One region of the Senegalia massiliensis genome, then DNA from elsewhere that is predicted to be linked to it. Evidence: riboswitches for the same ligand, from Rfam matches in the RefSeq annotation. Region 1 holds a riboswitch; the other holds the start of a gene.
What was found. A riboswitch is a leader RNA that binds a small molecule or an ion and turns the genes downstream of it on or off. The one in region 1 is predicted to bind glycine.
Positions count from the first base shown of each region.

Region 2: another riboswitch for glycine. It lies ahead of D3Z33_RS00540 (GrdX family protein); the one in region 1 lies ahead of gcvT (glycine cleavage system aminomethyltransferase GcvT).

Region 1 covers NZ_QXXA01000007.1:152,197-159,251, forward strand. The annotation lists gene folD (bifunctional methylenetetrahydrofolate dehydrogenase/methenyltetrahydrofolate cyclohydrolase FolD) at 1-242, opposite strand, end outside; gene gcvPB (aminomethyl-transferring glycine dehydrogenase subunit GcvPB) at 259-1,710, opposite strand; gene gcvPA (aminomethyl-transferring glycine dehydrogenase subunit GcvPA) at 1,710-3,053, opposite strand; gene gcvH (glycine cleavage system protein GcvH) at 3,055-3,438, opposite strand; gene gcvT (glycine cleavage system aminomethyltransferase GcvT) at 3,459-4,565, opposite strand; glycine riboswitch at 4,665-4,738, opposite strand; glycine riboswitch at 4,742-4,847, opposite strand; gene D3Z33_RS07875 (YlmC/YmxH family sporulation protein) at 4,944-5,210, opposite strand; gene sigG (RNA polymerase sporulation sigma factor SigG) at 5,292-6,065, opposite strand; gene sigE (RNA polymerase sporulation sigma factor SigE) at 6,216-6,929, opposite strand; gene spoIIGA (sigma-E processing peptidase SpoIIGA) at 6,966-7,055, opposite strand, start outside.
Region 2 covers NZ_QXXA01000001.1:108,358-115,412, forward strand. The annotation lists gene D3Z33_RS00515 (transglutaminase-like domain-containing protein) at 1-372, shown strand, start outside; gene D3Z33_RS00520 (Cof-type HAD-IIB family hydrolase) at 362-1,183, shown strand; gene trmL (tRNA (uridine(34)/cytosine(34)/5-carboxymethylaminomethyluridine(34)-2'-O)-methyltransferase TrmL) at 1,201-1,671, shown strand; gene D3Z33_RS00530 (Na/Pi cotransporter family protein) at 1,773-3,389, shown strand; gene D3Z33_RS00535 (DUF362 domain-containing protein) at 3,470-4,576, shown strand; glycine riboswitch at 4,679-4,778, shown strand; gene D3Z33_RS00540 (GrdX family protein) at 4,927-5,298, shown strand; gene trxB (thioredoxin-disulfide reductase) at 5,374-6,321, shown strand; gene trxA (thioredoxin TrxA) at 6,369-6,686, shown strand; gene D3Z33_RS00555 (glycine/sarcosine/betaine reductase component B subunit) at 6,741-7,055, shown strand, end outside.

The DNA.
Region 1 (7,055 bases):
TCAATCAAATCTAATAATTCACTCTCTGAAACATCTTTATCTAAGGAGTGAACTTCAGATTTCATTCCTAATTTTTTACATGCTTTATCTTTACTTCTTACATAGGATTGAGATGCAGGATTCTCTCCAACTATTATTACTGAAAGGCCTGGAACAATCCCCTTTTCTTTAAGTTCATTTATTTTAATCTGTAAGTCTTCTCTTATATTATTTGAAACTTCTCTTCCATTTATAATTTGCAAATTAACACCACCTAATTTAATTCCATTTTAATTTTAAATTTCTTGCTGCTCTAACTTCATCCACTCTTCTAACTGGAGCATTATGAGGAGCTTCTTTTAGAAGTTCAGGATTACTTTCTGCTTCTTTTGCTATTTTAATCATAGCATCTATAAAGTTATCTAAGGTTTCTTTGCTCTCTGTTTCTGTAGGTTCTATCATTAATGCTTCTTTAACTATTAATGGGAAATAAACAGTAGGAGGATGATAACCATAATCTAATAATCTTTTAGCTACATCCATTGTATTAACTTCTAGACTATCTTCTTTTAAACCAGCTAATACAAACTCATGTTTACATACTGTTTTTATTGGTAAGTTATAATGTTCTTTTAGTTTATTCATCATATAATTTGCATTTAATACTGCAGTTTCACTTACTTTCTTTAATCCATTGCCTCCAAGAGCAAGTATATAAGTATACGCCCTTAGATTAACAGCATAATTACCATAAAACCCTTTTACTTTTCCTATAGATTCTTTTCTATCATAATCTAAAACAAATTTATCATTCTTCTTTTCCACTACAGGTACAGGTAAGAATTTAGCTAAATGTTCCTTTATTCCAACAGCTCCACTACCTGGACCTCCACCTCCATGAGGAGTTGAAAAAGTTTTGTGAAGATTAAAATGCATAACGTCAAATCCCATATCACCTGGCCTTACTCTTCCCATTATAGCATTCATATTTGCACCATCATAATATAAAAGCCCTCCTGCTTCATGAACAAGCCCTGCTATTTCTTTCATATCTTTTTCAAATAATCCTAATGTATTTGGATTTGTAAGCATAAGTCCAGCCACTTTATCATCTAAAATCTTCTTTAAATTTTCAACATCTACTAAGCCTTCATTTGAAGATTTTACTTCTACAATATCATAACCTGCCATTGCAGCAGTAGCAGGATTTGTTCCATGAGCAGAATCTGGAACTATTATTTTTGTTCTATGATTATCATTATTTGCATTATGATATGCTTTTATAAGCATAATACCTGTTAATTCGCCATGAGCTCCAGCAGCTGGCTGTAGAGTAACTCTATCCATTCCAGATATTTCAGCTAAATGATTAGATAGATTATACATTAACTCAAGTGATCCTTGAACAGTATCTTCTGATTGATAAGGATGAATATTTGTTAAACTATCCATATTTGCCATATCTTCATTTATTTTTGGATTATATTTCATAGTACAGGAGCCTAATGGATAAAATCCTGTATCAATACTATAATTTAATTGTGATAAATTAGTATAATGTCTTACAACATCTAATTCGGATACTTCTGGAAGTTCCAAATCTTTATCACTTAAATATTCTTTTGGAATAAGTTGTTCTATTTCTTTTTCCAATACATCATTTTTTGGAAGGCTATATGCCTTTCTACCTTTTTTTGATAGTTCAAAAATTAATTTATCATAATTTTTCATTATAGCACCTCCAATACGGAAACTAATTTATCTATCTCTTCTTTAGTTCTCTTTTCAGTTACTGCAAACAATATTGAATTATCAATATCATTATAATCCTTACCTAAATCATAACCACCAAGAATTTTATTTTCTAGTAACTTTTCATTTACTTCATTAACTTTTATATCACTTTTAACAGCAAACTCTTTAAAAAATGGTTTATTAAATACTGGTTTAAATTTACCACTTTCAGTTATTTTATCAAATGCATAATGAGCTTTTTGTAAAGATTGAATTGCAACTTCTTTTAATCCTTCTTTACCCATTGTAACTAAATATATTGCTGACATTAAAGCATTTAGCCCTTGATTTGAACATATATTTGATATAGCTTTATATCTTCTTATATGTTGTTCACGAGCTTGTAAAGTAAGAACAAATGATCTTTTATTATCCTTGTCAACTGTTTCTCCTACTATTCTTCCAGGTATTTTTCTTGCTAATTTCTGCTTAACTGCCATAAACCCTAGTGTAGGACCACCAAAATTCAATTTATTACCTAAGCTTTGACCTTCTCCTACTACAATATCAGCACCTAAATCACCTGGAGATTTTAAAACACCTAATGAAATAGGGTCAACATAAGTTATAAACTTAGCTTTTTTAGTATTATGAGTGATTTCTTCAATCTCTTTCAAATTCTCGATAATTCCAAAAAAGTTTGGATTCTGTACTATTATACCCGCTGTATTGTCATCAGCAACTTCTTTTAATTTATCTACATCTGTTACTCCATCTTTCATATCAACTTCTATTAGTTCAATATCTCTAAATTTCATATAAGTTTTTACAACTTTCCTTACTTCAGGATGAACTGTTTTTGAAATGATTACTTTATTTTTTCTAGTTACATCTGCTGCTACAAGACCTGCTTCAGCACATGCAGTAGGGCCATCATACATAGAAGCATTTGAAACATCCATGCCAGTAAGATTAGATATAAGAGTCTGATATTCAAAAATCACCCTAAGTGTTCCTTGGCTTATTTCAGCTTGATAAGGAGTATAAGACGTTAAAAATTCCCCTCTAGATGCTATATGACCTATTAAAGATGGTATATAATGATCATACATGCCTGCTCCTAAAAAACAAGTTAAGTCATCAATAGTTTGATTTTTATTTCCAAGCTTTTTCATATGATTTCTTATTTCTAATTCAGATAATGAATCATCTATTTTTAAATCTCTATCTAGTCTTAAAGACTTTGGAATATCCTTAAATAAATCATCAATAGAATTAGCACCTATTACATCTAACATCTCATCTCTATCTTGTTTAGTATTAGGTATATATCTATGCATATTATTCCTCCTCTGCACAGAATTTTTCATAATCTTCTTTATCCATTAAATCATCTAATTTAGCGTTATCTGCCATTTCCACTTTTATAAACCAACTTCCAAAAGCATCTTCATTTACAAGTTCTGGAGAGTCTTCTAACTCTTCATTTACTTCAATTACAGTTCCAGATACTGGCATATAGATATCTGATGCAGTTTTAACAGATTCTACTACTCCAAAAGATTCTTCCTTTTCTAACTCATCATCTACTTCTGGTAATTCCACATAAACTATTTCACCTAAATTATGTTGTGCATGGTCTGTTATACCTATTAACGCCTTATTACCTTCTACCTTTACCCACTCATGATCACTTGAATAATATAAACCTTCTACTGTTTTCATTAAAATTCCTCCTTAAATTTTTATTTTTTATTTTGTTTTAAAAATTTTGTATTAACAACTTTAACTTTTGCAAATCTTTTTCTAATTTTGATATCAAATTCTGTTCCAAGATCTGCATAATCAATATCAACCATTGCTTTACCAATATTTTTCTTTAATGTAGGTGAATGATAACCTGTTGTAACAAAACCAATTTTTTTATCATCCTTATATACTTCATAACCACTTCTTGGTATGCCTTTATCTATCATTTCAAACCCTACTATTTTTCTTTTTAATCCCTCTTCTTTTTGTTTCTTTAAAGCTTCTTTCCCTATAAAATCAGACTCTTTATTTAATTTAACAAAAAATCCTAATCCTGCTTCTAATGGAGTTATATCTTTAGATAACTCATTTCCATATAAAGGCAAATTAGCTTCAAAACGAAGGGTATCTCTTGAACCAAGTCCTGCTGGTTTTATTCCTTCTTCTTTGCCAACTTCTAATAATTTTTCCCAAACTTCTACAATATCATTATTCGCTAAATATATTTCAAAACCATCTTCCCCTGTGTAACCAGTTCTTGATACTATAGCTTTTTTTCCATCAACAAATACATTTCTATCAAGATAGAAAAATTTAATATCAGATAAATTTTTGTCAGTAATTTTTTGTAATATTTGTTCAGCCTTAGGTCCTTGAATAGCTATTTCAGAATATTTGTCTGATAAATCATTAATTTCCACATGATAATCTTTTCTGTTTTCTTTTATCCATTCATAATCCTTTTCTAAATTACTTGCATTTACTACTAAAAAATAATGGGTGTCAGAAAATTTATAAACAAGTAAATCATCTACTACTCCACCATCTGGATAGAGAAAAAATGTGTAAAGAATTTGATTGTTCTTAAGTGTTGTTATATCGTTTGTTACTAAATAACCTACAAAGTCTTTTGCATCATCTCCTTTTATTTCAATTTCTCCCATATGAGAAACATCGAAAATTCCTGCATCACTTCTAACTGCTTCATGCTCCAAAGTAAGACCTTCAAATTCTACAGGTAATTTCCATCCATAATAATCTGTCATTTTTCCGTTTAACCTTAGATGAGAATCATATAAAGCTGTTTTTTTTGAATCTACCATCATATCACTCCTTAAATATTTTTCCCCCTTGAAAAGGTTTTCATTAAGGGACATTAAAAAAAGAAATATAAAAACATACAAAATATATGCCTTATATTTCTCTGTATCTAGCCTGAGAGCTTTACATATTAATGTATTTCTCCTTCGGCGTCGCTAAAGCGATCTCTCCAGAGTTTCATCAAATAACGATCCTTTTACCTGAGAGTTTCTATAAAAATTATGGCGAATTTTATATATTGCTCCATCGGCTATCTATTTAAAGATATCTCTCGTTATTCTCATCTGAGTATTATATTATTAATTACATAATAATATATTTGAGCAATTATTACAACAATAGTTATTATTTTAACTTATTATTTATAATTTTCTTAATAATTATATATTATCATTTAAATCTTTATATTTTTGTGAATCTATGTTTACTAATATAACTTCATTTCCTATCCTAACTATATCCTCCCAATCAATAACTACATTATTATACTTAGTAAAAAGACTCATTATTCCACCAGCTTTGGGCATTATTATAGCTTTTATTTTTGCATTTTCCAAATCAATTTCTATATCATTTATCATACCCAATTTTGAACCATCAACAACATTTATTATTTCTTTTTCTGTTAATTCCGATGCTTTAATCATATTATCACCTCTTATCCTTTTATAATATATTTATATTAACTTGTCTTAAATTATGCATAATAAAAAAAATTAGTATAGAATCTATACTAATTTTTTCATATGATTTAAAGCAGTTTTCTCTAATCTAGAAACCTGAGCTTGAGAAATACCTATTTCTTCTGCAACTTCCATTTGAGTTTTACCTTCATAGAATCTCAAGTTTAATATTAGCTTTTCCCTATCATTTAATTTTCTTATACCTTCTCTTAGTGCTATTTCTTCTAACCATAGTTCATCTTCACTTTTTTCATCACTTACTTGATCCATTACATATATTGCATCTCCATTATCATGATAAATAGGTTCAAATAAGGATATTGGATCCTGAATAGCATCTAATGCAAATACAACATCTTCTTTAGGTAAATTCAATTCATCAGATATTTCTGTTATTGTAGGTTCTTTTGAATTCTTTTTTATCAATTGCTCTCTTGCTTGTAACGCTTTATATGCTATATCTCTAAGTGATCTACTAACTCTAATAGAATTGTTATCCCTTAAATATCGCCTAATTTCACCTATTATCATAGGTACAGCATAAGTTGAGAATTTCACATTATGTTTTAAGTCAAAATTGTCTATTGCTTTTATTAATCCTATACAGCCTACTTGAAATAAATCGTCAACATTTTCTCCTCTTTTGTTAAACCTTTTTATAACACTTAAAACTAGTCTTAAATTTCCTTGGATAAATTCTTCTCTAGCTTTCATATCTCCTTTATGAATTCTATCAAATAATTTCCTCATTTCTTTATTAGTTAATACGGGCAACTCTGATGTATTTACTCCACAAATTTCTACTTTGTTAATGTACATTTATGTTCATTCCCTTCTAGATGATCTACCCCTTTCAATATAAATTATTACCTTAGCTTTATATTTTATACAAAAGTAAATTGGTTATTTTTTCATATAAAATATTTTAATTTATTATTTCCTAAAAAAAAAATAGCATACATTTGTATGCTATACCATTTTACTTATTTCCTTTTGTAACCTTCTTACTATACGTTTCTCAAGTCTAGAAATATAAGATTGTGATATTCCTAAAATATCTGCTACTTCTTTTTGAGTTTTTTCTTCACCTGTCTTTTTAATTCCAAATCTCAGCTCCATTATTTTTCTTTCTCTTTCAGATAAAGACTCCATAGCTTCCATTAATAATTCTTTATCTATTTCCTCTTCTAATAATTTAAAAATTATATCACTGTCCGTACCTAAAATATCAGATAATAATAATTCATTTCCATCCCAATCCGTATTCAAAGGTTCATCAAAAGATATTTCAGTTTTAGTTTTATTGTTTTTTCTTAGGTACATTAATATTTCATTTTCTATACATTTTGAAGCATATGTAGCTAATTTGATGTTTTTATCTGGTTTAAATGTATTTACAGCTTTTATAAGTCCAATAGAACCTATAGATATTAAATCTTCTATCCCTATACCAGTATTTTCAAATTTTCTTGATATGTATACAACCAATCTTAAATTTCTCTCTATTAATATTGTTTTTATACTTTCATCATTTTCAATTTTAGATATTAAATACTTTTCTTCTTCTGGTTCTAGTGGAGGAGGAAGAATTTCACTTCCACCTATATAAAATATACTTTCTTCTTCATATAAATTTAGCATTTTTAAACATTTAATATATAAAATTTTAATCTTTAATTTCATTATTGTTAATAATTTTTTCAATTTTTACGCCTCCAGTTAGTTAATTATTTCAGGATGTAATAGGGCCACATAATCATTATTATTTGTCAAATGACTATTATAAATTCCTATTACAATTTCTGATAC
Region 2 (7,055 bases), on a different contig from region 1:
AAAAAAATTCATATTCAAAAAATGAAAAATTATAATTCTGTTCAAAAGATGAAATTTTATTATAAAGAGATATTAAATACTTTAGATTATTTAGGGTATTCTAAAGTAAGTGGTGAAACTGAAAAAGAATTTAGTAGTAGAATAAATATAAATGAAAGGGTAAATGAAAAATTAAATTACTTTATTAACATTTATATTTTTACTGTATATGGTAATAAAGAATTATCAAATGAAAAAGAAGATAAAATTAAACAAATTATTAAATATTTAGAAAAAGAAATTAAGATAGAAAAAGGAACATTTAAATATATTATGTTCTTTTTAAGAAAAAGAATTTTATATAATAAAGGAGTAGAAGAATTTGAAATATAAATTAATAGCAATTGATATGGATGGAACATTATTGAATAATGAAGAAAAAGTTTCTGAAAGAAATAAAGAAGCTATAATGGAGGCAACAAAAAAAGGTGTACAAGTGGTAGTATCAACAGGCAGAATATTTTCTTCAGCTACTTACTTTGCAAAACTAATAAAAGTAGTTACACCAATAATAGCTTGTAATGGTGCATATGTAAGTGAATATCACAGAGATAATATAATACTTGAAAATCCTATAAAAAATAATGATCTTAAAAATATTATAGATACTTTAGAAAAAAATAATCTTTATTATCACTTTTATGATAATGAGAATTTTTATACTAAAGATTTAGAATATAATTCTTTGAAATATTATGAGTGGAATAAAAAACAAGATGAAGAAAATAAAATTAATATACAAATAGTAGAAGACCCTTTAAGTTTTGTAGAAAAAGAAAATATTAAAGTATATAAAATTGTTGTTATGGATAATGATATGGAAAGGATACAAAATTCAAGAATAGAATTATCAAAAAACAAGGAAATAGAAGTAGTTAGCTCATGGCATGGGAGTTTGGATATAATGTATAAGGGCGTATCAAAAGGTAAAGCTTTAAAACAACTTTGTAATTTATATGATATATCAAGAGAAGAAGTTATTGCAATTGGAGATAATGAAAATGACTTATCTATGTTAGAATATGCGGGAACATCTGTTGCAATGGGAAATGGAATAGATATTGTAAAAGAATATGCAACATATGTAACAGATACCAATGACAATGATGGAGTAGCAAAAATAATAGAAAAATTAGTATTATAAAATAAAGGAGATAAGTTATGAGTATTAATATAGTTTTATTAGAACCAGAAATACCACAGAATACAGGGAATATAGCAAGAACATGTGCAGCTACAGGTTCGAAATTACATTTAATAAGGCCACTTGGATTTTCTTTAGAAAATAAATACCTTAAAAGAGCAGGTCTTGATTATTGGAATTTATTAGATATATATTATTATGATAGCTTTGAAGAATTTAAGCAAAAAAATGATTCAAATAAGTTCTTTTATGCTACAACTAAATCTAGTAATTCCTATACTGACATGAGTTTTAGTAATGGGTGCTATATTATTTTTGGTAAGGAAACTAAAGGTATTCCTGAAGAAATATTAAATGAAAATAAGGAAAAGGCTATGAGAATTCCTATGATTAAAAATGAAAATGCAAGATCACTTAATTTATCTAATTCAGTAAATATAATCGCATATGAGGCATTAAGACAAATAAATTTTCCGAATATGATTTAAATTTCACATTTAGATTTAACATAGATTTAACATAACTCAATATATTTTATTGTATTATAGTACTTGTGCGTAAAATATTTAATTGATTAGGAGGATTGCGAATGAAGATTCTTATCGGTGTATTAGGAGGACTCGCCTTATTTCTATATGGTATGAATATGATGGGAATGGGACTTCAAAAAGTTGCCGGAGATAAAATGAAAAGTCTTATAAGTATACTTACTAAAAATCGTTTTATTGGCGTTTTTGTAGGAGCTTTAGTGACAATACTTATACAAAGCAGTAGTGCAACAACAGTAATGGTTGTAGGATTTGTAAATGCAGGAATCATGAATTTAAGTCAAGCAATAGGAATTATAATGGGTGCAAATATTGGTACAACATTTACTGCACAACTTATAGCATTTAAACTTACAGATTTAGCTCCTCTTGTAATAACAATTGGGGTAGCAATATGGTTGTTTACATCTACAAAAAAATATAAGGAAATTGCAGAGGTTTTAATAGGATTTTCTATACTTTTCATGGGTATGGATTTTATGAAGGAAGCATTATCTCCACTTCAAGAGTCTCAAGTTTTTGTAGACATATTAAGCAATTTAGAAAATCCTGTATTAGGATTATTAGCAGGGTTTGGATTAACAGTAGCAGTACAAAGCAGTAGTGCTTCTATGGGACTTTTACTTGCACTTGCAAGTCAAGATTTGATAACTTTAGAAATGGCGTTACCAATACTTTATGGTGAAAATATAGGAACATGTACAACAGCTTTATTATCAAGTATAGGAGCTAGCAAAACAGCTAAAAGAGCAGCAATTATGCATTTATTATTTAATATAATAGGGACATTATTATTTATGATTATACTTCATATACCAATTGAATATATAGTAACAAATATTTCAGATGATCCACAAAGAAGAATAGCTAATGCTCATACAATATTTAATATTACAAATGTTTTAATTCAATTACCATTTGCAGGATTTATTGTAATGGCAGCTAAAAAATTAGTTCGTGGTGAAGACGCAGAAGTAGCTGGATTAAAATATTTAGACTCTAGAATAATAGAAACACCTTCAATTGCTGTAGGAATGGCATCTAGAGAAGTTTTAAGAATGGGTAAAATAGTAAAAGAGAACTTAAATACTGCAAAAAAAGCATTCTATAATAATGATGAAAAATTAACTATAAAAGTTTTTGAAGAAGAGAAAAGAATAAATCAATTAGAAAGAGATATAACGGAATATTTAGCTGAACTTACTAGAGCATCATTAACATATGAACAACATGGAACATTAACTACACTTTTAAACACTGTAAATGACTTAGAGAGAGTTGGTGATCATGCAGATAATATGGCAGAGCTTGCTCAATATCGAATAGATAATAAAGTTAAATTGTCCGACAGTGCATTAGACGAGCTTCATAAGATGTTTGAAAATGTAGAAGACGCATTCGCATTATCCTTAACAGCATTTAAAACTGCTGATGAAAAAATGGCAAGAAGAGTTATAGAATATGAATCTGTAATTGATAAAATGGAACAAAACTACAGAGCAAATCATATTAAGAGATTAAATGATTTTACTTGTAATCCTACATCAGGAATTGTATTTCTAGATACAATAAGTAATTTAGAAAGAATTTCAGATCATTCTTCTAATATAGCTTTATCAATAATTGATGCAATAGAAAATAAAGAAGTAAAACAATGATAAAAGAACCTAGTATAGGTTCTTTTTTTATAATATAATAGAATCGAAGAATTAATAAATGTTTAATGGGGGTTAGATTTATGAAAAGTAAAGTTTACTTTATTGATTTCAAGGCAGACAAAGAGCAAGATAATATTCATAATAAGTTAAAGAGATTATTTGATAAAGCAGGAATAAAAAAAATATTAAGCAAACAAGATATTACAGCAATTAAAGTTCATTTTGGAGAAAAAGGAAGACATGCTTATTTACATCCAACATTTGCAAGACAAATTGTAGATAAAGTAAAAGAATATGGAGCAAGTCCATTTTTAACTGATACCAATACTCTCTATACTGGTAGTAGAACAAATAGTGTCATACATATAAAAACTGCAATTGAAAATGGATTTGCATATCCAGTAGTAAATGCACCAATTATAATAGCTGATGGATTGTATAGTAAAAATTCTATTGATGTAGAAATAAAACAGAAAAATTGTAAGACAGCAAAAATTGCAGGTGATATTTATAATGCAAATTCTATGGTTGTATTAAGTCATGTAAAAGGACATGGGATGGCAGGATTTGGAGGAACTATAAAGAATTTAGCCATGGGATGTGCTTCTGCAAGTGGTAAACAAATTCAACATTCAGATGCAAAGCCATCTGTATCTAAAGATAAATGTATATCTTGCGGGATATGTTCTAGAAATTGTCCAGTAGATGCTATAGATGTAGAGGACAAGGCAAACATAGAACATGATATTTGTATTGGGTGTGGAGAGTGTACTACAGTTTGTCCTACAAGAGCTATAGAAGTTAAGTGGGAGACTGACTCTAATGTTTTCTTAGAAAAAATGGCTGAATATGCATACGGTGCTGTAAAAAATAAAAAAGAAAAAGTAGCTTATTTTAATTTTATTATGAATGTAACCCCATTATGTGATTGTGTACCATGGAATGATGTACCTATAGTAAATGATATAGGAGTACTTGCATCATTTGATCCAGTTGCAATTGATAAAGCAAGTATTGATCTTATAGATAAAGCTGTAGGAAATAAAGATAGTAAGCTTTCTCATAATCATACTAATGGTGATGATAAATTTAAATCAATACATAATATAGATGGCAAAAAAATATTAAATTATTGTCAACAAATAGGACTAGGTAGCTTAAATTACGAACTAATAAAAGTTAAGTAGATAATTTTTTAACAAAAACACAAAAAAACTTATAAAAAGTATTGTATTATCTATAACAATATATTATAATGTAATTGAATTAGAGAATTGAATATTTGCCAAATGAAAATTGCGGAAGAGATCATATATTGGCGCCGAAGGGGTAAGCTATAGAAAGCCAAACTATAGTGAAACTTTCAGGCAAAAGGACCGTTTTTGGATGGCACTCTGAAAAGCGAAAGCACCGAAGGAGCAACTCCTTATATGGAAGAATCTCTCAGGTCAAGAACAGAGCATAGGTACCTTGGGTGCTTATGTTCTTTTTTAATACATTTTAAAAAAACCTTTTCCTAAGGTTGAGGAGTGAAAAAATGACAGAGTATATAATAACTAATAATCCATTAGTACATAAAAAATATAATGAAAAGTTCAAAGTAGATTATTTGGAAATATCATATATGAAAGTCTTAAAATATGTACGAGACAAAATACATGTAGGACATAAGTTATTAACACATCCTTTATCGGGTAGCATCAAGCCTAATGAGACACCATATAAATCAATTATAATATCTAAAGAAACTAATACATTAGATATAGAGTCATTAATGGTGATAGAAGATTCCATAGTTACAGCAGATAAATTTATAAATAAAATTGGAAATAGAAAATATGATGAAAATTCTTTAGAAGATTTTAAAATTGTAGATTTATCATTAATAGATAATTGTGTTAAGAAATAATAAAAATTGTTTAAAGATCTTTGTGTTAAGGTATAATTTACAATAAGGACTATATTATAAAAAGGAGTTGTAACAATGAATAAAATTTACGATGTAATTATAATTGGTGCAGGACCAGCTGGTCTTTCTGCAGGATTATATGCAGGAAGAGCAAAACTTGATACTTTAATATTAGAAAAAGAAAAGGCTGGAGGACAAATTGTAACTACTGAAGAGTTAGAAAATTATCCAGGTTCTATTGAAGATCCTACAGGACCTAAGTTAATAGCTAGAATGGTAGAACAAGTAGATAGCTTTGATGTAGAAAGAAAAATTGATGAAATTACAGAAATAGATTTAGAAAAAGAAATAAAAGTAGTTAAAGGAAGTAAAGGTGAATATCAAGCTAGATCTGTAATAATAGCAGCTGGAGCTAAACCTAGACTTTTAGGATCACCAGGAGAGAAAGAACTTACTGGTAAAGGAGTTTCATATTGCGCTACATGTGATGCAGCATTTTTTGAAGATTTTGACGTATATGTAATTGGTGGAGGAGACACAGCAGTTGAAGAATCACTATTTATATCTAAATTTGCTAGAAAAGTAACTATAGTTCATAGAAGAGATGAACTTAGAGCTGCAAAATCTATTCAAGAGAAAGCATTTAAAAATGATAAAATAGAATTTATTTGGGATACTGAAGTAAAAGAGATAAAAGGTGATGGTATCGTTGAATCAATGGTACTTAGAAATAAAAAAACAGGTGAAGAAACTGAAATAGTTGCAAATGAAGATGATGGTACATTTGGAATATTTGTATTAGTAGGATATCTTCCTCAAAGTGATTTATTCAAAAATGTAATTGATATGGATGACAGAGGTTACCTATTAGGTGATGAAAATATGCATACAAATATTGATGGAGTTTTTGTTGCGGGAGATATAAGACAAAAATCTCTTAGACAAGTAGTAACTGCTACATCAGATGGTGCAATTGCAGCAATTCAAGCTGAAAAGTATATTGGAGAAAATTTTGAGGAATAATATTTCTCATTATTTAATAAAGAACTATTTAAAAGGAGGGTATAAAAATGTTAGAGGTAGATAAAAAAACATTTGAAGAAGAGGTTTTAGAAGCAGAGGGTTATGTATTAGTAGACTTTTGGGGTAAAAGTTGTGAACCTTGTAAAGCACTTATGCCACATATTGAAGAATTAGAGGAAAAATATGCTGATAAAATCAAGTTTGTAAAACTTGATACGTCTTCAGCTAGAAGACTTGCTATAAAACAAAAAGTATTAGGTCTTCCTACAATTACTATCTATAAAGATGGAGAAAAGCAAGATGAGCTTACCAAGGAAGATGCTAAGCCAGGAAAAATTGAAGAAATGATAAAAAAATATATATAAATTTTCTAAGACTATTAAATAGTCTTAGCCAAACAAAAAGAGGAGGTGAAATGTATGCGCCTGGAATTAGGTAATATCCATATTAAGGATGTTCAATTTGGAGAAGAAACAAAGGTTGATAATGGCGTACTTTATGTAAATGAGAATGAGCTTAAGAATCTATTATTAGAGGATGAGAACATTACTAATATTAGCATAGAGATGGCTAGACCAGGTGAAAGCATTAGAATTACACCTGTAAAGGATGTAATTGAACCTAGAGTTAAGGTAGAAGGTTCTGGAGGAATTTATCCAGGAGTATTATCAAAGGTAGGTACAGTGGGTTCAGGAAGAACTCATGTCTTAAAGGGAGCAGCAGTCGTAACAACT